Regions from separate parts of the Vibrio sp. YT-19(2023) genome, predicted to be linked through region 2. Evidence: predicted binding sites of a transcription regulator. Region 2 holds the regulator's gene; the other holds the start of a gene.
What was found. The regulator MetJ, encoded in region 2, represses methionine synthesis genes. The targets are predictions, from matches to a motif close to TTAGACNTNTANANGTCTAA.
Positions count from the first base shown of each region.

Region 1: metN (methionine ABC transporter ATP-binding protein MetN) is a predicted target of MetJ. The motif match lies at 752-771, and genes of this name have one in related genera.

Region 1 covers NZ_JAWOQN010000007.1:32,242-40,162, forward strand. The annotation lists gene gmhB (D-glycero-beta-D-manno-heptose 1,7-bisphosphate 7-phosphatase) at 6-557, opposite strand; gene metN (methionine ABC transporter ATP-binding protein MetN) at 899-1,933, shown strand; gene R7E78_RS06920 (methionine ABC transporter permease) at 1,923-2,600, shown strand; gene R7E78_RS06925 (MetQ/NlpA family lipoprotein) at 2,633-3,442, shown strand; gene R7E78_RS06930 (Zn-ribbon-containing protein) at 3,569-4,345, opposite strand; gene syd (SecY-interacting protein) at 4,348-4,893, opposite strand; gene queF (NADPH-dependent 7-cyano-7-deazaguanine reductase QueF) at 5,002-5,847, shown strand; gene R7E78_RS06945 (tetratricopeptide repeat protein) at 6,012-7,921, shown strand, end outside.
Region 2 covers NZ_JAWOQN010000063.1:894-8,042, forward strand. The annotation lists gene metF (methylenetetrahydrofolate reductase) at 1-135, opposite strand, end outside; gene R7E78_RS23530 (bifunctional aspartate kinase/homoserine dehydrogenase II) at 398-2,806, opposite strand; gene R7E78_RS23535 (O-succinylhomoserine (thiol)-lyase) at 2,822-3,982, opposite strand; gene metJ (met regulon transcriptional regulator MetJ) at 4,208-4,528, shown strand; gene R7E78_RS23545 (malic enzyme-like NAD(P)-binding protein) at 4,642-5,919, opposite strand; gene bfr (bacterioferritin) at 6,126-6,602, opposite strand; gene R7E78_RS23555 ((2Fe-2S)-binding protein) at 6,696-6,884, opposite strand.

The DNA of each region.
Region 1 (7,921 bases), on a different contig from region 2:
GAAGATTACTTGTTTAAGTACGCAGGCACATCTGCAATGCTATCTAATACTACCGTTGCAATGGCTTCGCCCTGTTCCGTTACTGGCTTACCAGTGCGAACCAAAATCTTAGTGCCAACGCCTGCCGCTTCTGCTGCCATCATGTCTTCAGCTTTATCGCCGATCATCACAGATTTCTCCATGTCGATCTTCAAGAAGTCACGCGCAGAAATGAACATGCCTGGTTTTGGCTTACGGCACTCACAATCTTGCTTGTACTCGCCAATGCCATGTTCTGGATGATGTGGACAGTAATAGATACCATCGAACTCAACACCATTATCAGCAAAGTTCCAATCCATCCATTGAGTCAGAGACAAGAAACGGTCTTCACTGAATTTACCGCGTGCGATGCCCGATTGATTCGTCACTAACACTAGAAGGTAGCCTTTATCTTTTAGCGCTTTCGTCGCTTCAAATACACCATCAATGTACTCAAAATCATGTTCGTCATGAACGTAGCCGTGGTCAACGTTTATCACGCCATCACGATCGATAAAAACAGCAGGTTTTGCCAAAACGTATTTCTCTATTAACTCGGTTTAATCAGATTATTACATACCTTATAAACTTCAACACTATCTAATTCATTCTAGGCCTCGACAAAACGGTTGATTTGTTGGGCAAGAATCGGTAAATCTGAGGGTGCCCCGCCGTCTACCTCCTGCTTGTTATCTATACATCTTCGTTTCAAAACAGAACATCCATACATTTAGACGTCTAGACGTAAAAATATCTATTGACTTCATTCTGCTTAACCCATAGCATCAACTGAAAATTGAGATAAAGCTCAACATTAAGTTCTGTCAAAGGCCGTTTTTGACAGCGAAGTTCCCCGTATCTTTGGGCAGGTTGAAACATGATAGAAATAAAAAACGTCAATAAAGTGTTCTACCAAGGCAGTAAGGAAATCCTTGCCCTGAAAGACATTAACCTACACATCGACAAAGGCACCATCTTTGGTGTTATCGGTTCATCAGGTGCTGGTAAAAGTACGCTGATCCGCTGTGTCAACATGCTAGAAGCGCCGACCTCTGGTTCCATCATCGTTGATGGTGTGGATCTAACCAAACTCAGTAAAAAACAACTAGTCGAAACACGCCGTAACATTGGCATGATCTTCCAGCACTTTAACCTGCTTTCGTCTCGTACTGTGTTTGATAATGTAGCACTGCCACTAGAACTGGCAGGTAAAGACAAATCGCAAATCACAGCAAAAGTAACTGAGTTGCTAAAGCTTGTAGGCTTAGCCGACAAACACGAGAGCTACCCATCTAACTTAAGTGGCGGACAAAAACAGCGTGTGGCAATTGCTCGTGCATTGGCATCCGATCCTAGCGTGCTGCTTTGTGATGAGGCCACTAGTGCACTAGATCCAGCAACAACTCAATCTATCCTTGAGTTATTGAAAGAGATCAACCGCAAACTCAACATCACGATTTTACTTATCACTCACGAAATGGAAGTCGTAAAAAGCATCTGTCACGAAGTAGCAATCATCGGTGGTGGTGAGCTGGTGGAAAAAGGCACCGTTGGCGATATTTTTGCGCACCCTAAGACAGAGCTGGCACACCAATTCATTCGCTCAACGCTGGATCTTTCCATTCCTGAAGATTACCAAGCTCGTCTGCAAGCAGAGCGTGTTGATGGCAGCTACCCGTTGGTTCGCTTAGAGTTTACTGGCGCAACCGTCGATGCACCGTTAATGTCGCAAATTTCTCGTAAATACAATATTGATGTGAGTATTTTGAGTTCCGACCTTGATTACGCTGGTGGCGTGAAATTCGGCATGATGGTCGCAGAGCTATTTGGTAACGAAGAAGATGACAACGCAGCTCTTGAATACCTGCGTAAGCACAACGTAAAAGTAGAGGTACTTGGTTATGTCCTTTAATACGATTTCTGAATGGCTGAGTTTAAACAGCAAACTACTTTTAGGTGCAACGTGGGAAACGCTTTACATGGTTGCGGTTGCCGGATTAGTCGGCTTTGCTGTGGGTATTCCATTAGGCGTAATCCTCCATATTACTAAGAAAGGCGGCCTACTTGAAAACACCAAACTAAATAGCGGCTTAGGCGCTATCGTTAACATTGGTCGTTCTGTGCCATTCCTCGTACTGATGGTTGCGATTATTCCAGTGACAAAAATGCTGGTTGGAACCTTTATCGGTACAACCGCAGCAATCGTCCCACTGACTATTGGCGCCATTCCTTTTGTCGCTCGTCTTATTGAAGGTGCTTTATTAGAAGTACCGACAGGCTTGGTGGAAGCAGCGCAGTCAATGGGGGCGACACCAACACAGATCATCACAAAAGTTCTACTACCTGAAGCAATGCCGACTATTGTTAACTCAGTAACGATTACCTTGGTCACTCTCGTTAGCTACTCAGCTATGGCGGGTACGGTAGGCGGCGGCGGCCTAGGCGACGTAGCCATCCGTTACGGTTTCCACCGCTACGATGTAACTATCATGGCCGTGACTGTCGTGATGTTGATTGTTCTAGTACAGATTATTCAGTCTATCGGTGACGCAGTGGTGCGCCGTGTAGACCACAGATAAGCATCAAAAATACAAATTATAAGGAGATAAAGATGAAATTTAGCCTTAAAGGTCTTTTGACCGTAGCAACGGCCGCCTCTGCTCTTGCTCTAGCGGGTTGCGGCGACAAAGAAGTAGACGTAAACAAAGTAAAAGTTGGCGTTATTGCTGGTGCTGAAGCACAAGTTGCCGAAGTGGCAGCTAAAGTAGCAAAAGAGAAATACAACCTAGACGTTGAGCTAGTAACATTTACCGATTACGTAACACCAAACGCCGCTCTGGATGATGGTTCAGTAGACGCGAATGCGTTCCAGCACAAACCATACCTAGACCAACAAGTGAAAGACCGCGGCTACAAACTGGCTATCGCGGGTAACTCATTCGTTTACCCTATTGCTGGTTACTCAAAGCAAGTAAAATCAATTGATGAAATTCAAGATGGCGCACGCATCGCAGTACCAAACGACCCAACTAACCTAGGTCGCTCACTACTGCTTCTTGAGCAACAAGGTTTGATTACGCTACGTGATGGCGTTGGTCTACTCGCTACAGTACGTGACATCGTAGGCAACCCTAAAAATATCGAAATCATTGAACTAGAAGCCCCACAGCTTCCACGTTCACTGGATGACGTAACGCTATCTATCATCAACACCACTTACGCAAGCTCTATCGACCTATCGCCAGAGCGTGACGGCGTGTTCGTTGAAGATAAAGACTCACCATACGTAAACCTAATTGTCGCTCGCGAAGAAAATGTTAATGCGCAAAACGTACAAAACTTCGTAAAAGCTTACCAAACGGAAGAAGTTTACGAAGCGGCAAAAGAACTGTTCAAAGGCGGTGTTGTGAAAGGTTGGTAATCCCACTTTTCAAAACATGACTGAAAACAACGTTCTAAACATAAACGTTCTAAACACAAAAGGGCTGATGTGAAAACATCAGCCCTTTCTATTTGTCTATCTACCCATTTAAGTAGCTTCAATTCGCTACTTAAGATGGTCCCAAGAGATATTCGACACGATTCGGCAGTCATCACACTTAAAATGAAATATGTCATGTAGTGGCTCATCGAGTAGCCACTCGCCATCGCATTTTGGACACTTGCGCGCTTTCTCGCTCTCCAGCGACTGACCACCGACACGATACTGGTAATAGTACGTAGGGATCTTCGTGATGTATTCGATACGGCCACGTAAGTCCCAACCTCGGCGAAACAGCACACTATCCACATCGCAAATTTCGTGCAGCGCCGCATGTTCCGCTCGGCAGCCCCCTGCCATTTGGATTTCATCACACGCTTGCCACTCAGTCTGCCACTTAATGACGGCTTTATGGTCTCCATTAAGTGTTGGCTCATTACGATACAAAGGAATTGGCAACAGGGTTTCACCACTTCGCAAAGGCGAACACGTATGAACATAAGTCGTGTACAACACTTGCCAGCTAGGTGTCTCTTCTTCGGCTGCTTGTTCTGAATTCAAATCACGCCCCAGCATACGCATTTTCGGTGCAAGCAAAGACGCATCCGACAAACGGTTCATGCACACTTTGACGAAATCTGAGTGATAACGTGGATGCAAGCTGTCTTGTTCTGGGCAAACAACACGAACGAAAAATTCACCTTCTCCCATCACTATCGGGAATTCACGACCTAATACTTGGCCGTTGTAACGCAGAGCATCCATCAAGCCATTAATGGCTTTGTCTACCGCGCTGACGGTGGTGTTATCAAAACACTCAAACTGCAACTCAACAACATACATACTTAGACGGCAGCCTCTAACTTATTCAAGAACTCAACCAATGAATCTGCCAATACATCACGTTTAGAGGTGCCCAAACGCTCTAGAATCACATTGCCAGTGAGGTTACAAATAGAAATCACATCCATTTCCTCATCTGTCGCTGCGATAAATACTGTTGGTTTAAGTTTCAAGCGGCGCTGCGTCACCAAATGACCAAGAATATTTTCTTGTAGACGCACGAAATCGTCATCGCTCCAGACTTGCAGCAGCGTCAACGAATTACCTTGCCAAGTTGCCTCCATATCAGCGCAGTATTGAGAACCATAAAAGGCTTTAACATCATCTTGCAGTGACAACTCAATCGCATTTTCCACATTGGTGAAATCGGCCATTTCATCACGTGCGACCGCTTTCCAAAGCACCTTTCCATCACGCTTCTCTTCGACACAAGGAGAAACAAGCTCTGCAAGCTCTTCACTGCTTGGCAACTCATTGTGCTTAGCTTGCCAAGCTTGTTGGTAGCGCAGGCTGAACTCTTGTAGCGCCTGAGTAACGTTTGGGGTCATGAAGGTCTCCTCATTCCTTATTTATCAGATAGCCGTGCTTGCCGGATGGCAATTGACCAGCGGATTCAGTAAAATTCTCGCCATTCTAATCGAAAACGACCACAAAGTATGAGCAAATATTCTGACGCTAAAGAGCTTGCTGGCTTAACACTAGGTAAAACGACCGAGTATGCGAACCAGTATGACCCAAGCTTGCTGCAACCAGTCCCTCGCAGCCTGAACCGAGATGACCTCCAGTTAGGCGATACTCTGCCTTTCATGGGGCACGACATTTGGACGCTGTACGAATTGTCTTGGTTAAATAGTAAAGGTTTACCACAAGTGGCCGTTGGCGAAGTATACATTCCAGCCACCAGCGCAAACTTGATTGAATCGAAGTCTTTCAAACTGTACTTAAACAGCTATAACCAAACCCGCTTTGCAAGCTGGGAAGAAGTGACTGAGCGTTTAACACAAGACCTTTCTGAATGCGCAGGTGAAAAGGTGCTGGTTGAGGTGAATCCAGTGACCCACTATACCAATCAACCTATCGTAACAATGGACGGTGAATGTATTGATGACCAAGACATTAACATCACCAGTTACGATTTCGATGCCGATTTGCTTGAAGGTGCAGCAGGTGAAGTACAAGTTGAAGAGGTGCTACATAGCCACCTATTGAAATCAAACTGTTTGATCACTAACCAACCCGACTGGGGCAGTGTAGAAATTCGCTACCAAGGCGCAAAAATAGCTCGTGAGAAGCTGTTACGTTACTTAGTGTCTTTCCGCGAGCACAATGAGTTCCACGAACAGTGTGTAGAGCGTATTTTTACGGATCTAATGAAATACTGCCAACCAAGCAAACTGACCGTATTTGCCCGCTATACGCGCCGTGGAGGCTTGGATATCAACCCTTACCGCTCAACGGAACAAGATAAGCCAGCTCACAATCACCGTATGGCTCGTCAGTAAGCGCATAGGCAACAGAAATAAGTTCGGCAATCTAAAGGGTTGCCGGACGTTTTTATTGTCCAAGCATGTTACTATATCAAATGGCTTCAACCCGCATTTAAACGGCTAATTGAGGCTTTTCGCCGTTATCGCCATATCTAAAAACAGTTCGAGGGAACGAAAGGATGTTTTGGGACAGTTCGCGTCTATTCAAATTGATTGGCTTTCTTTGCTTGCTGTTTGTACAGCCACTTCATGCAACCATTTTATCGTCCGCGTTACTCAACGAAGCACAACAATTGGCGGAAATAGAACCATCACAAGCAAAACAAGCGGCAACCAACTATTTGTCACAGCGTGAGCTAACAGAACGCAAAGAAAGTGACAGCCCTTCAGCCATGTCTCGCGACGAAACAGATCGTAGCGTTCGCACACCAAGCAGCACCATCGAAGCGCACAAGATTATCGCTCAGGCAGATTACGCCATGGGTAATGTTCGTTCGGCTATCGAGCACCTAAATAAAGCGGAACGCTTAGCGCAAGAATATCAATTGCCGTACATGGACTTAGATCTCCAGCTGATGCGCAACCAAATGATTTGGATGTACGACGAAAACTACTCAAAAGCGGAAGACACGCTTAACCAAATTGAACAACAGCTCGATGAAGCCGATGCCGTATTACAACGCACCGACAGCGTTCGCTACCGACTAGTGATGCAAAGAGCACTCCTCGCTTCACATAGTGGCGATATCATTAAAGCGGAAAACTTGTACTCTGAAGCAAAGACCATGCTTGACGATAGCCGCTCTGAGTTAGCCTTGATCGACTACTACACAGCCGTCGGCGAGTTTTACCTCAATAGCAAGAAATACAATTTGGCTTTGTCAGAGCTGCTATACGGTTATTGGCAATCTATTGAAAGTAACAGTGGTGCAAGATTAGCAAAAGTGAATCGCCTTTTGGCTAGGCTCTTCCAGGAGCGACGAGTGTACGACAAAGCGATCGAATACTTATCTCAAGCCGCAGATTTTTATGACTCTTACCCTAGCTCTCCGATCCTAGCGGACGTCCTAGAGCAAATGGGCGACATCTACTTTTATCAGGGTAAGTTTAACCTTGCGTTAGTGCATTACTTCAACGTGCTTGACCATGAAAGTACCAGTAAGAACATCAATAGAATCATTAAAATTCGCTTAAGCTTGGCGGCTACCTACCTACAACTCTATAACTACGCGCTAGCAGAGCAGTACTTAGACCGCTCTAAAGAGCTTTTAGAATACACCAATATTCCTAAGCTTGAAGCAAAGGCTGCCCTGCTTCAGTCAGGTCTGGCTTATCATCAAAATGACAGTAAAGACGTCATTACTAATGCTAAGCTGGCGTTAGCACTTGCTGAAAAGTCACCTGAAAATAACAACTTCATTAAGCAGCAGTCATACCGTTTACTTGGGTTGGGTTACGAGCAGGCAGGCGAATACAAACTTTCTCTGCAAGCTTATAAAAAATACACCAACCTCGTTCGTCTAGAACAAAAGCAGCTTAACCAAATCAGTGAGGATGCGTTCCGTCAGCAAAAAGAATTTGCCGAACAAACCATCCATTACATCGGTCAATCAGAACGCTTAGAGCAAGTGGAAAGAGAGCATCGTAAATTCCAGAAAATCTCATTTGCATTGTTTATTACTGTCTTGGTCATGTTTTTGTTCATTATGCGCCGTGGTGTCATTATGCAGCGCCAAGCAAGTGAAATCGAAAAACTGCGTAACGACCTCTTCACCCACTCTCGCTCTCGTTTACGTAACTTGCGTATGCTGAATGTTAAGCTTTCTCGCTCATTGAAAAAGTCGAGCGAAACTTTCGAGCAATGGCAAATGGGTGAATTGATCCACGAACCACTTAATGATCGCCTACGCTTTGTTATGATCGATTTGCCATTCTTACGAAGCATGTACGTCCATAACGGCTATAAGGCAGGTCTAGAACTAGAACGGGCATTTGGCGACTTCCTTGCGGAAAAAATAGAAAAACCGTCGCGTCTTTACCATTTCTCAGATGCGAACTTACTCTACATAGAACCGAACGCTGACCGTGA
Region 2 (7,149 bases):
CACTGAATTCCAAAGTGTTTCTTCCATCTTAGCGCTGCTTGGCGGAAAAAACTCAAACGATACATTGATGTTATCTGATAACTCAGCAATATTCTGGTTCAAGGCGTCGATATGGCCTGCGTGCGTATATCCCATCTTACTCTCCCTGCGGCACTCCGCCACGAAAACAAATCCTTAAAATCGACGTTTAGACGTCTATATGTCTACAGAATGTATTGAATACGATTTAATGTCAACCTTGTAATTATGAATTTTTCTCACGTTAATAATGAAGATAGTTCAAGTTTCTACTTGAGCATCATCTCACCATTTTGCACGGGTTATGACTTCAGTATGGCACTGATAGGGGAATAAAAAACCCTGGATTAATTCCAGGGTTTTTAGGTCAATCGCAACTTTAAAATAAACCAGCCAATCGGTTGAGGTCGGATTGAATAGCGCCGGCTGTCACTTCTCTGCCTGCGCCTGGTCCTCGAATGACCAGAGGGTTATCTTTGTACCACTTGCTCTCTATGGCAAAAATGTTATCGCATGGCAATAAGTTGGCGAGCGCGTGCTCACGAGATAACGCTTCGACTCCCACCGTTGCTTTACCATTTTTTTCTAAACGCGCCACATAGCGAAGCACTTGATCGTTTCTCTGTGCTTTTGTCAGACGCTCTTGAAGTATTTCACTCAACAACGCTCCATTATCGAAGAAATCATCTAAGCTCAGTTCTCTTAATTCTTCTGGCACCAAAGACTCAACTTTAACGCTGTCTGGTTCTATATCTAGGCCCGACTCTCGAGCCAAGATGACTAACTTACGCATTACATCGGAGCCATCTAAATCAGAACGAGGGTCAGGTTCGGTTAACCCTTGCTGCCAAGCAAGATCGACTAAATCATTAAATGGCACAGAACCATCAAACTGTTGGAACAGCCATGATAACGTCCCCGAGAAAATCCCCGATAGAGCGACGATTTCATCCCCACTTTCACGAAGATCTCGCACGGTATGGTTTATCGGTAACCCAGCACCAACCGTTGCGTTGTATAGCCAATGACGACCAATTTTAGCGAATGCATCTTGAACCTGATGGTAGTACTGACTATCTGCGGAACCGGCCACTTTGTTAGCGGAAATCAAATGAATGCCTTGCTGTGCGATTTCTACGTAGCGCTGAGCTAACTCTTTACTCGCGGTAACATCAAGCACGACGGCTTCATCATAGCTTTTAAGCGCTCCCAAACGTGCCAGCCAATCCCCATTGTTTGCTATGCTTTCATCATCAAATCGTTCAGCAACACTCGCCGCCTCAATACCTTGCTCATCGAACCAATAGGTTTGGCTATCCACAACCGCGACAAGATCAAAGCTCATACCATGACGTTTTTCGAGCTCACTTTTTTGCGTCGCAAATAAATTTAACCAACTAGAACCAATATTACCCTTGCCACATAAAGCCACTGCCACGCGTTTTTGCGCTTGGAACAACTGGCTATGAATCGTTTGAACCAACGCCTCGGTATCAGTACGGCGCAAAACAGCGACTAGGCTCAGCCCTGAGTCTGTTTCAGAGATAAATTCTACCGGAGAGTGCTTTAGCTTTTGATAAAAGCCAAAGCAATGATTGGCGTTTTTCGTAACGCCTGCACCTACCGCAGCTAAGAGCGAGTAACCTTCTTTTAGCTTAATTTCTGCCTCTACCGCAAGCTCTTGCAAGTGTTTCAATGCACCACCGGCGATTTCTGCGGTGTAAGCCAAGCGTAGCGTATGCTGATCGGATTGAGCTTCAAATGCCAATGGCTCTAATTGCGCGCGCTGCAACGCTTGTAATACATCACTCTGTGTTTTTTCGAAGTCGTGCCCATGCATGAAAGACAACTGCACCAATAAAACATCATCCAGTGAAGTAATAATTTTAGCGCCACGACCAGATGCCAATACACGCTCAATACGAGTAGAACCCGACTCTGGCAGATAGCTACACTTGAGATTAAGGTCCATGGTACTTTGCGCCACAGGCTGAAGCGTACGACTGTGTAGCACTGGGGCAGCTAAGCGAGCAAGTTCACTGGCTTCATCCAATCGAAGTAACGGTAATAAACAAGCATCAGACACCAAACGTGGATCGGCACTATAGACACCAGCAACATCACTCCAAATCGTGACAGTACTGACTTCAGCAAGCGCGCCTATGACCGTTGCAGAATAGTCAGAGCCGTTACGACCAAGTAGAATGGTTTCTCCTGCCTCGTTCTGAGCCATAAAGCCAGTAATTACCACACGTTTATGGTTATGCTGCGCGAGGATCTCTTTAATTAAAGGGTATGAACGAGCGCGATCAACCTCTGGTTGAGTTCCCGCTTCTGCACGTAAAAACGCTCGTGCATCTTGTGCAACCGCAGGGATAGAACGTTGAGATAATAACGCGGCCAATAGGCGAGCAGACCATACTTCTCCGTGCCCCAGTACCGCGGCTTTTTGCGCATTAGTGAGTGGTGCAGTCAGCTCCGAGAGAGTACTGAACTCATCATGTAATAAAGCTAACAGCTCTTCTTTTGCTTCACTCTCCAACAAGCTTTCTATTAGCTCAGTTTGAAACTGTCTTAAGCTTTGAAGCGCTTCATGCGCAATTCGGCCATCTTTATTTAACCCTTCCAAAAACTCAATCAAGCGGTTAGTGGTTTTTCCTGCAGCAGAGACGACCACCAGATCATTTTCTGTCGAATACTCCTTGAGAATACCCACAACGCGTAAGTAGCATTCTGGGTTTGCTAAGCTACTGCCACCAAACTTATGCAGCTGACGTTGTACAGTCATTGTTATCGTCTCCTATTACTGGGTAGCTTTAGCGAACGCTTGTTCTAAATCTGTGATGAGGTCTTGTGCATCTTCCAAACCGACAGACAAACGCAATAGTTGATGAGAGACCCCAGCCTCCGCCAACGCCTCCTCACCCATTGCACGGTGCGTCATGGATGCTGGGTGGCAAATCAAACTTTCTACACCACCTAATGACTCTGCTAATGAAAACAGTTGGAGCTCTTTCACAAACACCTTTAACTGTTCAAACGAACCAGCAAACTCAAAACTCAACATAGAGCCAAAGCCCGTTTGCTGCTTTTTAGCGATGTCATGACCTGGATGTTCCAGCAGGCTTGGATGATAGATAGTTTTAACTAACGCTTGTTTCTGTAGGTAAGCCAGTACCTGCTGTGAGCTCTCCTCATGTACTCGCATACGAGCACCAAGCGTACGAATACCTCGCAGCGTCATATAACTATCGAAAGGTGTGCCCGTTGCACCAATACAATTGCCCCACCATGCAAGCTCTTCTGCATGCGCCTCTGTGTTGGTGATGATTACTCCACCAATTACGTCCGAATGACCGTTGATGTACTTTGTTGTGGAGTGGATAACAAAATCCGCACCTAGCTCTAAAGGTTTTTGGTACACGGGTGTCAAAAAGGTATTGTCCACCGCAACTAACGCGCCGATTTGTTTCGCTTTTTCACAAGTAGCTGCAATATCCACTACGCGAACCAGAGGATTTGACGGAGTTTCTAGCAAAATGAGTTTTGGTTTTTGTGCCAATGCAGCATCTAAAGCCTGTTCGTCTGATTGATCGACAAACTGAACCTTAAAATCGCCTTTGCTAGCTCGGGTATTAAAAAGACGATAGGTGCCGCCATAACAATCGTGAGGAGCAATAATGAGATCATCTGGGCCGAGAAAAGCGGAAACCCATAAATTTAATGCCGACGTACCGCAGTTAGTAACAACCGCTCCTTTTCCAGACTCAAGTTCAGATAGCGCACTTTCCAACAGTCCGCGGTTTGGATTACCAGATCGTGTGTAATCATACTTGGGCACTTCACCAAAAGCAGGAAAACCATAGTTAGTGGAAAGATAAATAGGTGGAACGACAGCATGATATTGGCTGTCTGATTCAATACCAGTGCGTACTGCAATGGTCGCAGGTTTGCGAGTGCTCATGGGTGTATCCTTTCACGGGTAATGACTTCTAAATAGGAATGCGCTATATCTAATGAGTAACATAAAGTGATCAACACGCTTCCTTTGCTGTTATGTTCACTTTACTCGTCAAAAAATGAGACGTCAACACTTCTAGACGTCTATATGTCTTTGCTTATGGCGGTAAATGCAGCTAAAATCAGCACCTAAATTATTTTTAACCGATTACATAAATGAAGGTGTGCAATGGCTGACTGGAATGGCGAATACATTAGCCCATATGCAGAGCACGGCAAAAAAAGCGAACAAGTAAAAAAAATTACCGTCTCTATCCCGCTAAAAGTTTTAAAGGTGCTAACTGATGAGCGTACTCGCCGTCAGATCAATAACTTACGCCATGCAACCAATAGCGAATTGCTATGCGAGGCATTTTTGCACGCGTACACAGGTCAGCCACTTCCGACAGATGAAGACCTTCGTAAAGACCGTCCTGATGATATTCCAACAGAAGTAAAAGCGCTGATGACGGAAATGGGCATCGAATTTGAGTCATTCGACGAAGAATAAAAAAAGCCTGATAAGAGGTTTCAGGTAATGACTCTTGCCTCGAGCCAAATGAATGACATAAAAAATGGGACGCAATAGCGTCCCATTTTTGTGTATCACATCTGAAAGATATATTACTCTGCCATGTAGTTTTCAGGCATCTCGATACGAGCTACACCTGAATTAACCGCCGCCTGAGCAACCGCTTTTGCAACACGTGGTAGCAAACGTGAATCCATTGGTTTTGGAATAATATAGTCCGCACCAAACTCTAGCTTATCAACACCTGCAGCCTTCAATACGGCTTCAGGTACAGGCTCTTTTGCTAGCTCACGAATCGCCTCAACGGCTGCAAGTTTCATTTCATCATTGATTTCACTTGCACGCACATCAAGAGCACCGCGGAAAATGAATGGGAAACACAATACGTTGTTAACTTGGTTAGGATAATCACTACGGCCAGTACCCATGATCAAGTCATCACGAACTGCGTGAGCAAGTTCCGGCTTGATTTCAGGATCCGGGTTAGAACATGCGAATACGATTGGCTTATCTGCCATCAACTTCAACGCTTCCGCTGGCAATAGGTTTGGACCAGATACACCTAGGAACAGATCTGCACCTTCAATCACGTCTTCTAGTGTGCGCTTATCTGTATTGTTCGCAAATAGCTGCTTATATTCATTAAGATCATCACGACGAGTGTGAATCACACCTTTGCGATCTAGCATGTAGATTTTTTCGCGCATTGCGCCGCATTTGATCAGAAGCTCCATACAAGCTACAGCGGCAGCGCCAGCGCCAAGACAAACAATTGTTGAATCTTCAAGTTTCTTACCTTGAAGTTCGATTGCATTCAGCATACCCGCTGCCGTTACAATAGCAGTACCATGTTGATCATCGTGGAATACTGGTACATCACAACGTTCAATCAGACGCTTTTCAATCTCAAAACAGTCTGGTGCTTTAATATCTTCAAGGTTGATACCGCCAAAAGTGTCTGCAATGCTCGCAACAGTATCAACAAATTCATCGATCGTGCGGTGCTTAACTTCAATATCAATAGAGTCAAGACCTGCGAAACGCTTAAACAGTAACGCTTTACCTTCCATCACTGGCTTAGATGCAAGTGGACCTAGGTTACCTAGACCTAGAATAGCGGTACCGTTAGAAATAACAGCAACCATGTTCCCTTTTGCAGTGTACTTGTACACGTTATCCGGGTTTTGTGCGATTTCACGCACTGGCTCTGCAACACCAGGGCTGTAAGCAAGGGCAAGATCACCCGCCGTTTCCGCAGGCTTTGTCAGTTCGACAGCAATCTTTCCTGGAGTTGGATAAGCATGGTAATCCAATGCTTTTTGGCGATGTTCTTCTTCTGGAGTGGCTGCTTGGTGGTTGTCTTCAGACATGGACGTTTCTCTTTTTTATTTTTAGGTAAGGGGGCATAAATTCTATCGGATAGAAATCAAACTTCATAGGCAAGATTGCGAGCAATATCCTTAAAAAGCCGATAATAAAAGAGATTAGACCAGATAACGGGGTTAAGCACCTGATTTTCGAGTCAGGTGCTCTTTCTTCTTACTATTATTGGAGTATGCAAACTCAGAAAGTATCGTTACTCTTCGTCCACGTATTGCGCTTGGAGATAATTCTCAATACCAGACATTTCAATCAAGCCAAGTTGCGTCTCTAGCCAATCAACATGTTCTTCTTCATCTTCAAGAATATCTTGGAAGAGATCTCTAGACACATAATCTCGAATGTCTTCAGCGTAGGCAATCGCATCTTTTAAATCTGGAATAGCCGCCATTTCAAGCTTTAAATCACACTCGAGCATTTCCTTGGTATCTTCACCAATCATCAACTTACCTAAATCTTGTAGGTTCGGTAGGCCTTCAAGGAACAAAATACGCTCAATTAGATGATCGGCATGCTTCATCTCATCGATAGATTCGTGATATTCCTTGTCTGCTAGGTGCTTTAAGCCCCAGTCTTTATACATTCGGGCGTGAAGAAAATACTGATTAATAGCGACGAGCTCGTTACCGAGCACTTTATTGAGATGTTGAATGATGATTGGATCGCCTTTCATGACAAAACCCTCCTCTTTGGCTTCATTTAAATGTAGAAGCAAATGAGAAGGTGTCAAAATGTAAGGCAAATAATTACTGCATACTTACAGCAATTAGCTGGCTTGTTTAAATTCCGTGTAACTAGTTTCCGCTAAAATTTCCTTGGCCTGTCTGATGCACTTACCACATTGGCTGCCCAATGCCGTGCACTTTTTGATTCCTTTAATATCTGTTACGCCTTCATCTATCGCCAACTTCCTAATTTTTTTGTCGGAGACACCATGGCAAAGACAAACGTACATACTCAAAAAACCTATAAAACTAATCTGTGACAAACAATATAAACAAGAATAGTTCTTGTTACCAGTCGCATTATGGTGTCCGCTCAGAATATTTGGTTATAACGATTTTACCGCTGCAGGAAAAGATCAAAGGGTTAAGAGGGGTGAGTAAAAGCGTTAAGAAACAAAGCCGGTAAAACTCTGTTTTTAAATCGAAAAAGTGACATCTTTTATTTCAACACTTATAACTAAATGTAATCTAGAAATGAAAAAGGGAAGCCTAAGC